Regions from separate parts of the Dickeya sp. CFBP 2040 genome, predicted to be linked through region 2. Evidence: predicted binding sites of a transcription regulator. Region 2 holds the regulator's gene; each other region holds the start of a gene.
What was found. The regulator PurR, encoded in region 2, represses purine synthesis genes. The targets are predictions, from matches to a motif close to CANGCAAACGTTTGCNTG.
Positions count from the first base shown of each region.

Region 1: the regulator PurR is predicted to act here: its motif matches at 1,986-2,003, upstream of cvpA (colicin V production protein).
Region 3: the regulator PurR is predicted to act here: its motif matches at 2,560-2,577, upstream of purL (phosphoribosylformylglycinamidine synthase).

Region 1 covers NZ_JAAVXH010000103.1:55,736-59,889, forward strand. The annotation lists gene purF (amidophosphoribosyltransferase) at 1-1,393, opposite strand, end outside; gene cvpA (colicin V production protein) at 1,424-1,915, opposite strand; gene dedD (cell division protein DedD) at 2,192-3,064, opposite strand; gene folC (bifunctional tetrahydrofolate synthase/dihydrofolate synthase) at 3,054-4,154, opposite strand, start outside.
Region 2 covers NZ_JAAVXH010000033.1:77,334-81,487, forward strand. The annotation lists gene Dpoa2040_RS05080 (C40 family peptidase) at 1-486, shown strand, start outside; gene Dpoa2040_RS05085 (YnhF family membrane protein) at 669-758, opposite strand; gene purR (HTH-type transcriptional repressor PurR) at 1,107-2,132, shown strand; gene cfa (cyclopropane fatty acyl phospholipid synthase) at 2,553-3,704, shown strand; gene Dpoa2040_RS05100 (riboflavin synthase subunit alpha) at 3,801-4,154, opposite strand, start outside.
Region 3 covers NZ_JAAVXH010000098.1:47,028-51,181, forward strand. The annotation lists gene purL (phosphoribosylformylglycinamidine synthase) at 1-2,464, opposite strand, end outside; gene mltF (membrane-bound lytic murein transglycosylase MltF) at 2,742-4,154, shown strand, end outside.

The DNA of each region.
Region 1 (4,154 bases), on a different contig from region 2:
CGCCGTTAAAAACCGAACATTCAAACTGAATGATTTCCGGGTTATCTTCACGCACTGCGTCGATCAAATCATCCAAATCCTGGAAAATCAGCGCATCAGCGCCGATTATCTTACGAATTTCTTCCACTTCCCGGCCATGAGCGATCAGCTCATTAACGCTCGGCATATCGATGCCATACACATTCGGAAAACGGATTTCCGGTGCCGCAGAGGCCAGATAGACCCGACGAGCGCCAGCTTCACGCGCCATCTCGACAATCTGTTGAGAAGTGGTACCGCGTACGATGGAGTCATCTACCAGCAATACATTTTTGCCGCGAAATTCCGCCCGGTTGGCATTCAGTTTACGACGCACGGATTTGATGCGGGTCTGCTGACCCGGCATGATAAACGTACGACCGACATAGCGGTTCTTCACAAAACCCTGTCGGTACGGCTTGTTGATAATACGGGCGATTTCCAGCGCGATATCGCAGGAGGTTTCTGGAATCGGAATCACAACGTCGATGTCCAGCTCTTCCCACTGACGGGCGATCTTCTCGCCCAGTTTCTGCCCCATACGCACGCGAGCGCTGTAGACCGAAATCTTGTCAATAAAGGAGTCAGGGCGGGCGAAATACACATACTCGAACAGGCACGGATGACTTTTCGGGTTTTCCGCGCACTGGCGGGTAAACAATTGACCATTTTCGGTAATGTATACCGCTTCGCCCGGTGCCACATCACGCAGGAATTCAAAGCCCAGCGTATCCAACGCCACGCTTTCCGACGCCACGATATATTCGTTACGCCCATCTTCCCGTTCGCGCTTACCGAGCACCAGTGGGCGAATGCCGTTCGGGTCGCGGAAAGCCACCATGCCGTGGCCGATAATCATGCCAATACACGCATACGCGCCACGGATCAACTGATGCACTGCCGCCACCGCCGCAAAAATGTTATCCGCTTCCAGCGGATAGTGCTGAAAACGGTCCAGCTCTTTGGCAAATACGTTCAGCAGGATTTCAGAATCGGAGGTGGTATTAACGTGACGACGACCTTCTTCAAACAGCTTTTGACGCAGTTCATGGGCGTTGGTCAGGTTACCGTTATGCGCCAGCGTGATCCCAAATGGAGAGTTGACGTAAAAAGGCTGGGCTTCTGAAGCACTGGAACTGCCCGCAGTGGGATAACGTACGTGGCCGATCCCCATGTTGCCCTGCAACCGTTGCATGTGCCGGGCTTCAAATACATCTTTCACCAGGCCATTTGCTTTGCGCAGGCGAAAGCAGTTGGCGTCATTAATGGTGACGATGCCTGCGGCATCCTGCCCACGGTGCTGCAACACCGTTAACGCGTCATAAATCGACTGGTTGACCGGTGTAAAACCGGCGATACCGACAATACCGCACATGTGGTCTTTTCCTCATCAGCGCTACCGCGGCTAGAGGTGCCGCGGCAAGAAACTCGACGTGCTTTGCAGGTAGTCAAAAAACCACCTGATGATATAACTGAACTGCGGGATTAACTGGGACTGCTTCCAGTCAGCACTCTGTGAAAAACCGGTGAAGGCATCCAGAAAAAACAACACGGCAGAGACAATCAGCACACCGCGTAATGCACCAAAGCAAATGCCCAGTACCCGGTCAGTGCCTGACAATCCGGTGCGTTCAACCAACGAACCGATCACATAATTGACGATAGCACCCACAATCAACGTTGCAATAAACAGAATGGCAATGGCGATACCGTTGCGCACCAGTTCATCATTAAACCGCGTGAAATAGACCGCAAGATAGACATAGTAGTGACTGGCGATAAAGAACGCCGCCCCCCAGGTCACCAGTGACAGCGCTTCACGCACAAACCCCCGGATGAGACTGACCAGAGCCGAGAATCCGATAATACCGATAATGACGTAATCAACCCAAACCATGAACCATCCTAATAATGAACGATGACAATCATAGCGCCGGTCATCCTGTTCGCGGCGCATTCTAACAGAAAAAGAAAACGTTTGCGTAGCGTATTTCCCGCCGATTTTTTCTATAAGCAAAGAAATAAAAAAAACCTTTCTTCGCCATACGAATAGCGCTCCCTTGTCTGCCACTCGCAGCGAGTAAAGGCTGTATTGATTCGCCTCACAAAACACAAGGGGCAAGGTCGCTGCGCTCCCCCACCCCCAAATTTTACTTACTGATTGCAAACCGACTCAGCGCGCACTGTATGCCCGAACCTGCCCGCTCAATCCACTGAGCTGTTGCAATTCACCCAGCGCCGATTGCAGTTTCTGTTTCGAGGCATCCGGCCCAACGTAAATGCGGGTAATCTGCCCCGCGACCGGCGACGACGGTACGGTATAAGCCCGATATCCGGAAAGACGCAACTTAGCGACAACCTCATTGACCTTATCGGCATTCTTCAGCGCACCCAGTTGCACCACAAAGGCCTGGCCTGCTGGCGCCTGCTCCGAAACCGTAGGTTTATTTTCAGTTGGCTTGTTTTCCGGCACACGGGGTTCCGGTTTGGCTTGCGCCGTGCGGGTATCAGCTGGCTTTTCAACCGACTTACTCTCCACCGCCTTACCCTCAGCCACTTTGCTCTCTGTTACTTTCGCTTCGGGCTTGGGGCGAGTTTCCAGTTTAGTATCCGGCTTTTTGATTTCAGGTTTCGCCGGCTGCGCCTTCATTGCGGGCGGCGCTAACTGCTGTACCGGCTGGCGTGGCTCTGCCACCAGCGGTGCCGGCGCTGCGCTAATCGTCGGGCGGGAAGACGACGGCGCAGATGCCCCACGACTACCAGGCACAGGGACAACGTTCGGCTCTTCCGCCGTCTCTGCACCAGACTCACTTTTGTTCTGCAACGCTGCTTCAGCGCCCTCAGGCGGTTGGGCAGGCAGCGACTGATTGACAGGCGGCATCGACTCCGCCTCCAGCGTATCGCCCGGTCTGGGAACCAGCGGGATGGCGGCAAAATCATCTTCATAATGCTTTTTTTTGCCATCCAGCAGCCCAGGGAGCACGATCACGCCCAGCGCTACCAATACAACCGTTCCCACCAGGCGATTCTGAAACTTACTCGCCATGCGTTCCGCTCCCGTCCAACGCTTCCATCACATGCGCGACAGTATGGAAAGAACCACAAACAATCACCACATCATTTTCTCCGGCATCCTGCATCGCCTGTCGCCAGGCTGTCGCCACATCGGGATGCCGGGTACTGTGCGCCAGATGCCCGGCCAGTTGTTCAACGCTCGCACCGCGCGGCCCTTCCAGTGGTGCGCAATACCACACATCCACCTGCGGCTTAAGATGCGCCAGCGTACCGGGAATGTCTTTATCCGCCAACATGCCAATCACCGCCCGTACCTGTCCGGCGTGCGGTAAATCAGCCAGTCGTGCCGCCAGATAGGCCGCCGCATGAGGATTATGGGCGACATCCAGAATCAACAACGGTTTTTCGCTCACAATCTGGAAACGCCCCGGCAATTGCGCCTGACATAATCCCTGACGGATAACGTCAGCCGTCAACGCGATATCAGAAGTGTGCAACGCGGCCAGCGCGGTGGCCGCATTAGCCAGCGGAACGGTGGGGATGGGCAAGGCGTCATAAGCAACCTCGCCGCATTGCCAACGCCAGCCATTATCCTGCACTGAAAACTGCCAGTCAGCCCCGTGCCGAAACAGGCGCGCGCCCTTTTCCTGCGCTACGGCGGCAATCGAAGCCGGCATGTCCGGTTCACCGACCACTGCCGGGCAGTTGGCGCGAAAAATACCTGCCTTTTCCCGACCGATACTTTCCCGATCATTACCCAGCCAGTCGGTGTGATCCAGCGCAATGCTGGTTACCACCGCGACATCGGCAGCCACGATATTGGTAGCATCCAGACGCCCACCCAGCCCGACTTCCAGTATCACGACATCCAACTGCGCCTGTTTAAACAGCCACAGCGCCGCCAGCGTACCGAATTCAAAATAGGTCAGCGAAGTGCCGTTACGGCCAGCTTCAATCGCGGCAAAGGCTTCGGCATGGCGGGATTCCGGTAACTCACGGCCCTGAATACGTACCCGCTCGGTGTAACGCAGCAAATGTGGCGAACTGTACACACCAACACGTAACCCGGCAGCGCTCAGAATGGATTCCAGCGTACAGCAGGTCGTGCCTTTGCCGTTGGT
Region 2 (4,154 bases):
GTGATTGCCAAAACCACAAGCAAAAAAGGTAGGCAGGACAAAACTGCGCCGTCCCTTAACGCCACTCACCAAAAACGGTATCAACACGCTAAACTGACCGCCATGAACAAGCTGATGAGTCAAATCGGCAAACGTTATCATTGGGGTGGCGCTACGCCACGTTCTGGCTTCGACTGCAGCGGATTGGTCTACTACGCCTATAAAGATGTAGTGAAAATTCAAATCCCGCGTACAGCCAATGAGATGTTCCACCTGCGTGATGCCGCGCCGATCAAGAAAAGCGAGTTGGAAAGCGGTGACCTGGTGTTCTTCCACATCACCAACCGCGGTGCTGCCGACCATGTGGGTGTCTATCTCGGTAATGGTCGCTTCATTCAGTCACCGCGCTCCGGTGCAGACATTAAAATCAGCAAACTGAGCGAAGATTACTGGCAAGATCATTATGTTGGCGCTCGCCGCGTGGTCACACCCAAAACCATCCGTTAAGCAACAACCGGCTGGAATACTGTTGAATGAATATTTCCGTTGAATAAGACACGTTGAGATAACACAACTTGAGATAACACAAAAGGGGCGTTATGCCCCTTTTGGTGTATTTGATGCTGATAAAGATACCGGTTTTTGATACCGATAGATTTCACCGCCGATGATGAGAACACCAGTTGCAATCAGTTCAGTATCGCACTCAGACTAAAGACAATGATCATCGCCAGCGTAGCCACCGTGGTGAACAGTGACATTTTCAGATTAGTATCCATATATTCTCCTGTTATTGACTGATATCACGTCATGTCTGAGTAAGCCCCGGCAGGCGGGGAATCACACAAAATATAGGTGTATTATGACTCAACCGAGGTCAAAAAACCGAATTCTGCGTCACAGAGATAACACGAATTGCCTCTTCCACTTTTGCTCTAAATCGGCCAAAATCCGCAGTTTACGATATACACTGCGTTGGTCGATGCGTCAGTCCTCCCTTCAGCTACAACCTCGGCATGTCTCCTCCTGAATGTTGCCTTGCTTGTCTGGCAGGAGAAAATTTCACGCAGGCAAACGATTAACAACATATTTACTGCTGTAACAGATGAGTTCAGGAGTCACTTTAGATGGCAACGATCAAAGATGTGGCAAAACGCGCGGGCGTTTCAACCACAACCGTATCACACGTGATCAATAAAACACGTTTCGTCGCCGAAGAGACCAAGGCTGCGGTGCGCGCAGCGATTGATGAATTGCATTATTCACCCAGTGCAGTGGCCCGTAGCCTGAAAGTCAACCACACCAAATCTATCGGCCTGCTGGCAACCTCCAGCGAAGCGCCCTATTTCGCCGAAATTATCGAGGCGGTGGAAAACAGCTGCTACGCCAGAGGTTACACGCTAATCCTGTGCAACTCCCACAACAATCAGGATAAGCAGCGTGCTTACCTATCCATGCTGGCACAAAAGCGGGTCGATGGGCTGTTGGTGATGTGTGCTGAGTATCCGCCTGAATTGTTGTCCATGCTGGCGGACTATCGTCACATCCCGATGGTGGTGATGGACTGGGGCGAAGCCCATAACGATTTTACCGATACTATTATTGATAATGCATTTGCGGGCGGCTACATGGCCGGGCGCTATCTGATTGAGCGTGGTCACCGTGACATCGGCGCTATTCCCGGCTCTCAGGGGCGCAATACGGGCAGCGGGCGTTACCTGGGGTTCCTGAAAGCGTTGAAAGAGGCTGATATTCCCTTACGGGAAGACTGGGTGGTTCAGGGCGACTTTGAGCCAGAGTCCGGCTACAAAGCGATGCACCAGATTCTGGCCCAGAAACAACGGCCAACGGCAGTATTCTGCGGCGGCGATATCATGGCGATGGGTGCCATTTGCGCTGCTGACGAGCTGGGTCTGCGTGTGCCACAGGATATTTCGGTGATCGGTTACGACAATGTACGTCACTCCCGATATTTTACTCCCGCACTGACCACCATTCATCAACCCAAGGAACGACTGGGGCAAGCGGCGTTCTCCATGCTGCTTGACCGTATTACCAGTAAACGCGAGGAAGCCCAAACCATCGAAGTACATCCGACCTTAATTGAACGTCGTTCAGTCGCTGATGGCCCGTACCGCGATTACCGCCGTTAAAATCCAGACAATTCTCTATCTCGCTGCCTGACGACTCGAAATCATGCGGCGTACCGCGCTACGCATGGCCGCGACGAGTGCCGCAACTGCCGAAAAGGCATGACTCAACGTGCTGCTTTAATCCGACGAATCTTGCCGACGGATTAAAGCCGTCATACAATTGACTGTATAGTTGATGACAACAATTATGATCATGCGATGTATTAAACGCATCGCCTCATTTTTTCTATTCCACCTGCTGACCGTCGCATCTCTTATTTGGTTTCAGCCTTGGTAGATATCTTTGTACCAGCTTTTCTCTTACTTTCCTCTGAGACGCTCAGGGATAGACGATGGTTCGGGTCTATCAAAGCCCGTCATGGTTATGTTGTCTAAATTACTCCTTGCAAAAGCATTTATTTGGCAAGGTAGGGAGAAGTTATGAGTTCATCCTATGTTGAGGAACTGGGGACACCCAATCTACCTTGGTTCCAAATCGTTAATGAAATGCTATCCACCGCCGACATCGCGATTAACGGTTCTCGTCCATTTGATATTCAGGTCCGCAACCCTGAGATGTATAAGCGCGTATTGCGTGATGGCTCGCTCGGATTAGGCGAAAGTTATATGGATGGCTGGTGGGAGTGTGAACGACTGGACATGTTTTTCCACCGTGTGATACGTACCCGACTGGAAAACCAACTACCGCATCGCTGGCAAGATACATTACGGATCCTGATAGCACGGTTGACCAATCTGCAATCTCGCCGCCGTTCCTGGATCGTGGGTAAAGAGCATTACGACCTTGGTAACGATCTTTTCACCCTGATGCTCGATCCTTACTTACAGTATTCTTGTGGTTACTGGACGAAAGCCGAAACGCTTGAACAGGCACAACAAGACAAGCTGCGCCTCATTTGTGAAAAGTTGCAGTTACGTCGTGGCATGACGCTGCTGGATATTGGTTGCGGCTGGGGTGGACTGGCGGAATTCGCCGCACGTCATTACGGCGTCAGTGTCACGGGCGTTACCATATCCCGCGAACAGCAGGTGCTGGCACAGCAACGCTGTCAGGATTTGGAAGTTACCATCATGCTGCAAGACTACCGTGACCTAGACCGGCAGTTTGATCGTATCGTTTCTGTCGGCATGTTCGAACATGTCGGACCGAAAAATTATCCCACCTACTTTCAGGTTGTGAGAAAAAACCTCAAACCTAATGGGTTGTTCCTGCTGCACACTATCGGCACCAATGAAACCAATCTGAAAGTTGACTCCTGGATGAACAAATACATTTTCCCCAACTACTGCCTGCCTTCAGTGCAGCATATCGCACAAGCCAGCGAACCCTATCTGGTAATGGAAGACTGGCACAATTTCGGCGCAGATTATGACCGCACGCTGATGGCCTGGCATGAACGATTCCAGCAACACTGGCCAACCTTGTCGGAGCGTTATTCCGAACGTTTCCAGCGAATGTTCAGTTACTATCTTAACGTCTGTGCTGGCTCGTTCCGAGCACGCGATATTCATCTCTGGCAGGTACTATTTAGCGCGGATGGCGTGGAAGGTGGTTTGCGAGTACCCAGATAACAATTAGCTTCTGGCGAATATCGCCGCTTCAATAACAAAACCGGCAGACAATTGCCGGTTTTGCTTATGCTCAAAGCAAAGTTGCGAGGAAGCAGCTTATTCGCCCTGCTCTACCTGTGCCGCCGCCTGTGCTTGCTGCTGTGCCTGACGAGCCAGAACACGTTCAACCGTATCGATAATGGCCTGGGTTTGCGGGTCGATTTCGATGTTAATACGATCACCCAATCGTTTCTGGCCTAGCGTCGTGCGCAGGAGTGTTTCCGGAATCAGGTGCACGCAAAAACGGCTGCGAGTCACTTCGCCCACCGTCAGGCTGATGCCGTCAATACCGATGAATCCTTTGTGCAGCACATATTTCATCTGTGATTCATCAGACAACCGGAACCAGATCTGATGATTATGTTCCGACGTCAGAATTTTCACGATCTCCGCCGTACACATAATATGGCC
Region 3 (4,154 bases), on a different contig from region 2:
CCTTGTCGGTACGCAGTTGTGGCGTCACGGTATGTCGCACATCTTCGACACGGGCAAACGCGGAAATCACCAGCGACAGCGGCGCGGTTACCGACTTATCTTCACCGTTTTCCTGCCAGCGAGTTTTCATCGACATAGAGTCTTTACCTACCGGAATGGTCAATCCCAGCGCAGGACATAGCTCTTCGCCAACCGCCCGTACTGCTTCATACAGGCCGGCATCTTCGCCCGGATGCCCGGCTGCCGCCATCCAGTTCGCGGATAATTTCACCCGTTTCAGGTCGCCAATATGCGTTGCCGCAATGTTAGTGAGCGCCTCCCCCACCGCCAACCGCGCCGAAGCGGCGAAGTTACGTAATGCGACCGGCGCACGTTCGCCGATGGACATGGCTTCACCGTAGTAACTATCCAGACTGGCGGTAGTCACCGCACAGTCCGCCACCGGCACCTGCCACGGACCGACCATCTGGTCACGCGCCACCATCCCGGTTACCGTACGGTCGCCGATGGTGATCAGGAAGGTTTTTTCGGCCACTGCGGGCAAATGCAGCACACGCTCAACCGCGTCCGCCAGATAAATGCCTTCTCGATTCAACGGCGTGCCTTCCACGTTCTTACGTTCAACATCACGCAGCATTTTCGGCGTTTTGCCCAGCAATACGTCCAGCGGCATATCGATAGGCTTGTTGTTGAAATGACGATCATTGAGCGTCAAATGCTGTTCTTCAGTCGCCTCGCCAATGACGGCATAAGGTGCACGTTCACGGCGGCAGATTTCATCGAACTGCGCCAGCTGTTCCGGCGCTACCGCCAGCACGTAACGCTCCTGCGATTCGTTACACCAGACTTCCAACGGACTCATTCCCGGTTCGTCATTGAGAATGTCGCGCAGTTCGAAACGACCGCCACGCCCACCATCGCTAACCAGTTCCGGCATAGCATTCGACAGGCCGCCCGCCCCCACATCATGGATAAACAGAATCGGGTTCTGCTCGCCGAGCTGCCAGCAGCGATCAATCACTTCCTGACAGCGGCGTTCCATTTCCGGGTTATCGCGCTGTACCGAAGCAAAATCCAAATCTGCATCAGACTGGCCTGATGCCATGGAAGACGCAGCGCCACCGCCCAGCCCGATATTCATCGCCGGTCCGCCCAGCACAATCAGTTTGGCGCCAATACTGATCTCGCCTTTCTTCACGTGTTCCGCGCGGATGTTGCCGATGCCGCCCGCCAACATGATAGGTTTGTGATAACCACGCACTTCGACGCCGTTATGGCTGTCCACCGCTTCTTCATAGGTACGGAAATAACCGGTCAGCGCCGGACGACCGAATTCATTATTGAAAGCCGCGCCCCCCAGCGGACCGTCGGTCATGATGTCCAACGCGCTGACGATACGGTCCGGCTTACCGAAATCCTGCTCCCACGGTTGGATAAAACCGGGTATACGTAGGTTAGATACCGAGAATCCGACCAGACCGGCTTTCGGTTTCGCGCCACGACCAGTGGCACCCTCATCGCGGATTTCACCGCCGGAACCCGTAGCGGCACCCGGCCATGGTGAAATAGCGGTCGGGTGGTTATGGGTTTCCACCTTCATCAGGATATGTGCCTGTTCCTGATGGTAAGCGTAAGCGCCCTGTTGATCAGGGAAGAAACGCCCTACCGCCGATCCTTCCATCACTGCGGCGTTATCTTTATAGGCAGACAGAACGTAGTCCGGCGTGTGCTCAAAGGTGTTTTTGATCATCTTGAACAGCGACTTAGGCTGAGTTTCACCATTGATGACCCAGTCGGCATTGAAGATTTTGTGACGGCAGTGCTCAGAATTCGCCTGAGCAAACATGTAGAGTTCAATATCGGTTGGATTGCGCCCCAGTTTGGTAAAAGCATCCAGCAGATAATCCATTTCGTCGTCGGCCAGCGCCAGCCCCAGACGCAGGTTGGCTTCTTCCAGCGCAGAGCGGCCTTGCAACAAAATTTCCACCCGTTTCAACTGGGCAGGCTGATGCTGAGAAAACAGCAGATTGGCCTGTTGCAAGTCGTCAAATACGCTTTCCATCATACGGTCGTGGAGCAGTGCCGCCAGTTCTTTCCACTGCGCATCACTTAACGTGGGCGCATGGATATAAAACGCCAGACCGCGCTCCAGGCGTCGAATTTTCTGCAGACCGCAATTGTGTGCGATGTCGGTTGCCTTGGAAGACCACGGAGAAATAGTGCCTGGGCGTGGAGTGACCAGAATCAGCCGTCCGGTAGGTTCGTGCTCTGCGAGAGAGGGCCCGTATTTCAGCAGGCGGCTCAGCCGTGACTGTTCTTCATGGTTTAGCGGAGCGTTCACATCGGCGAAGTGGACGTATTCGGCATAAATGTCGCTAACGGGCAAGTGATGCTCTTTGCACCGGGCCAACAGTTTATTGATGCGAAAAGCCGATAAGGCGGGTGAACCACGCAGTATTTCCATCATCTAAATTTCTCTCGTCTTCGAGGCACCGGAGACAGTGCGTCAGGGCGGCTACAGGGGGGAAACGCGCGCTATTATAGAGAATAGTGACGCGCGACGAAACCGTTTGCGTAGCGATTGTTAAACATTGCAGACATGCAGCGGTCAAACTATAGACAAACGAATAACAGTTGCACACTGGCGGTTTGTTAAGCAAAATGCCCCCGACTCTGGGACAGACGTATAAGAAACTGCCGTTACAGACAGACAGGCCAACTGGCCGCCGAGAGACAACTCATTGAAGCGTTTAACGATAAATTATGTATTCATCGGGGTAATCGCTTTGCTGTTAACGCTGGCATTGTGGCCAAATATTCCATGGCGCAGCGACCAGGACGTTCAGCTAAGGCAAATCCTTTCACGTGGCGAGCTACGTATCAGCACCGTGACCTCTCCGCTGACTTATTTCCTCAGTAACGGTTCCCCCACCGGACTGGATTACGAACTGGCCAAGCGATTCGCCGATTACCTCGGCGTGCGGCTGGTGGTATCGGTGCGCCAAAATGTCGATGATTTGTTCAGCGATCTGGATAACAACACGGCTGATCTGCTGGCCGCCGGTTTGATTTATAACCGGGAGCGTCTGAGCCGTTTCCAGGCAGGGCCGTCCTATTATTCAGTGTCACAGCAACTGGTCTACCGCATGGGTACGGCTCGCCCCAACTCGCTGGACAAGTTGCAGGGTAAACTGACCGTACTGTCCGGTTCGGCGCACACCGCCATGCTGCGTGACCTTAAAGCGAGCAAATACCCGCAACTGAGCTGGGAAGTCGCTACCAATGTGTCCGAACTGGATCTGCTAAAGCAGGTGGCGGAAGGAAAACTGGATTACACCATCGCTGACTCCATCAACATCGGCCTGATGCAACGTATTCACCCGCAGTTAGCCGTATCATTTGACCTGAGCGATGAAGAACCGGTTACCTGGTATCTGCGACAAACCCATGACGATAGCCTCTCCGCCGCGTTACTGGATTTTTTCAGCCAGATAATGGAAGACGGCACCCTTGCCCGTCTGGAAGAAAAATACCTCGGTCACGTCGGTGAGTTCGATTATGTGGATACCACCACGTTCCTTAGCGCTATCGACAGTACGTTACCGGGCCTGCGTCCACTGTTCGAAAAATATGCCAGAGAGATCGACTGGAAACTGCTGGCCGCTATTTCGTACCAGGAATCGCACTGGAACCCGCTGGCAACCTCGCCAACCGGGGTACGCGGCCTGATGATGCTGACCCGCAATACTGCTGACAGCCTGGATGTGGCAAATAGACTTAATCCAGAGGAAAGCATCCGCGGCGGTGCCAGATACCTGAGTCAGATGATGCAACAAGTACCCGCTACCATTCCGGCGGACGAACGTATCTGGTTTGCGCTGGCCGCCTATAACATGGGATACGCCCATATGATGGATGCCCGTAAACTCACAGAAACACAGAAAGGCAATCCGGACAGTTGGGCCGATGTCAAAATACGTTTGCCGATGCTGGCCCAAAAGCGCTATTACACCCAGACCGCCAACGGTTACGCCCGCGGTCAGGAGGCTTATGATTACGTGGAAAATATCCGGCGCTATATGGTCAGCCTGGTCGGATATCTTGCAGAGAAAGAAAACCGGGCATCACAGCAACAACTGGCCGCCAGTGCCTAC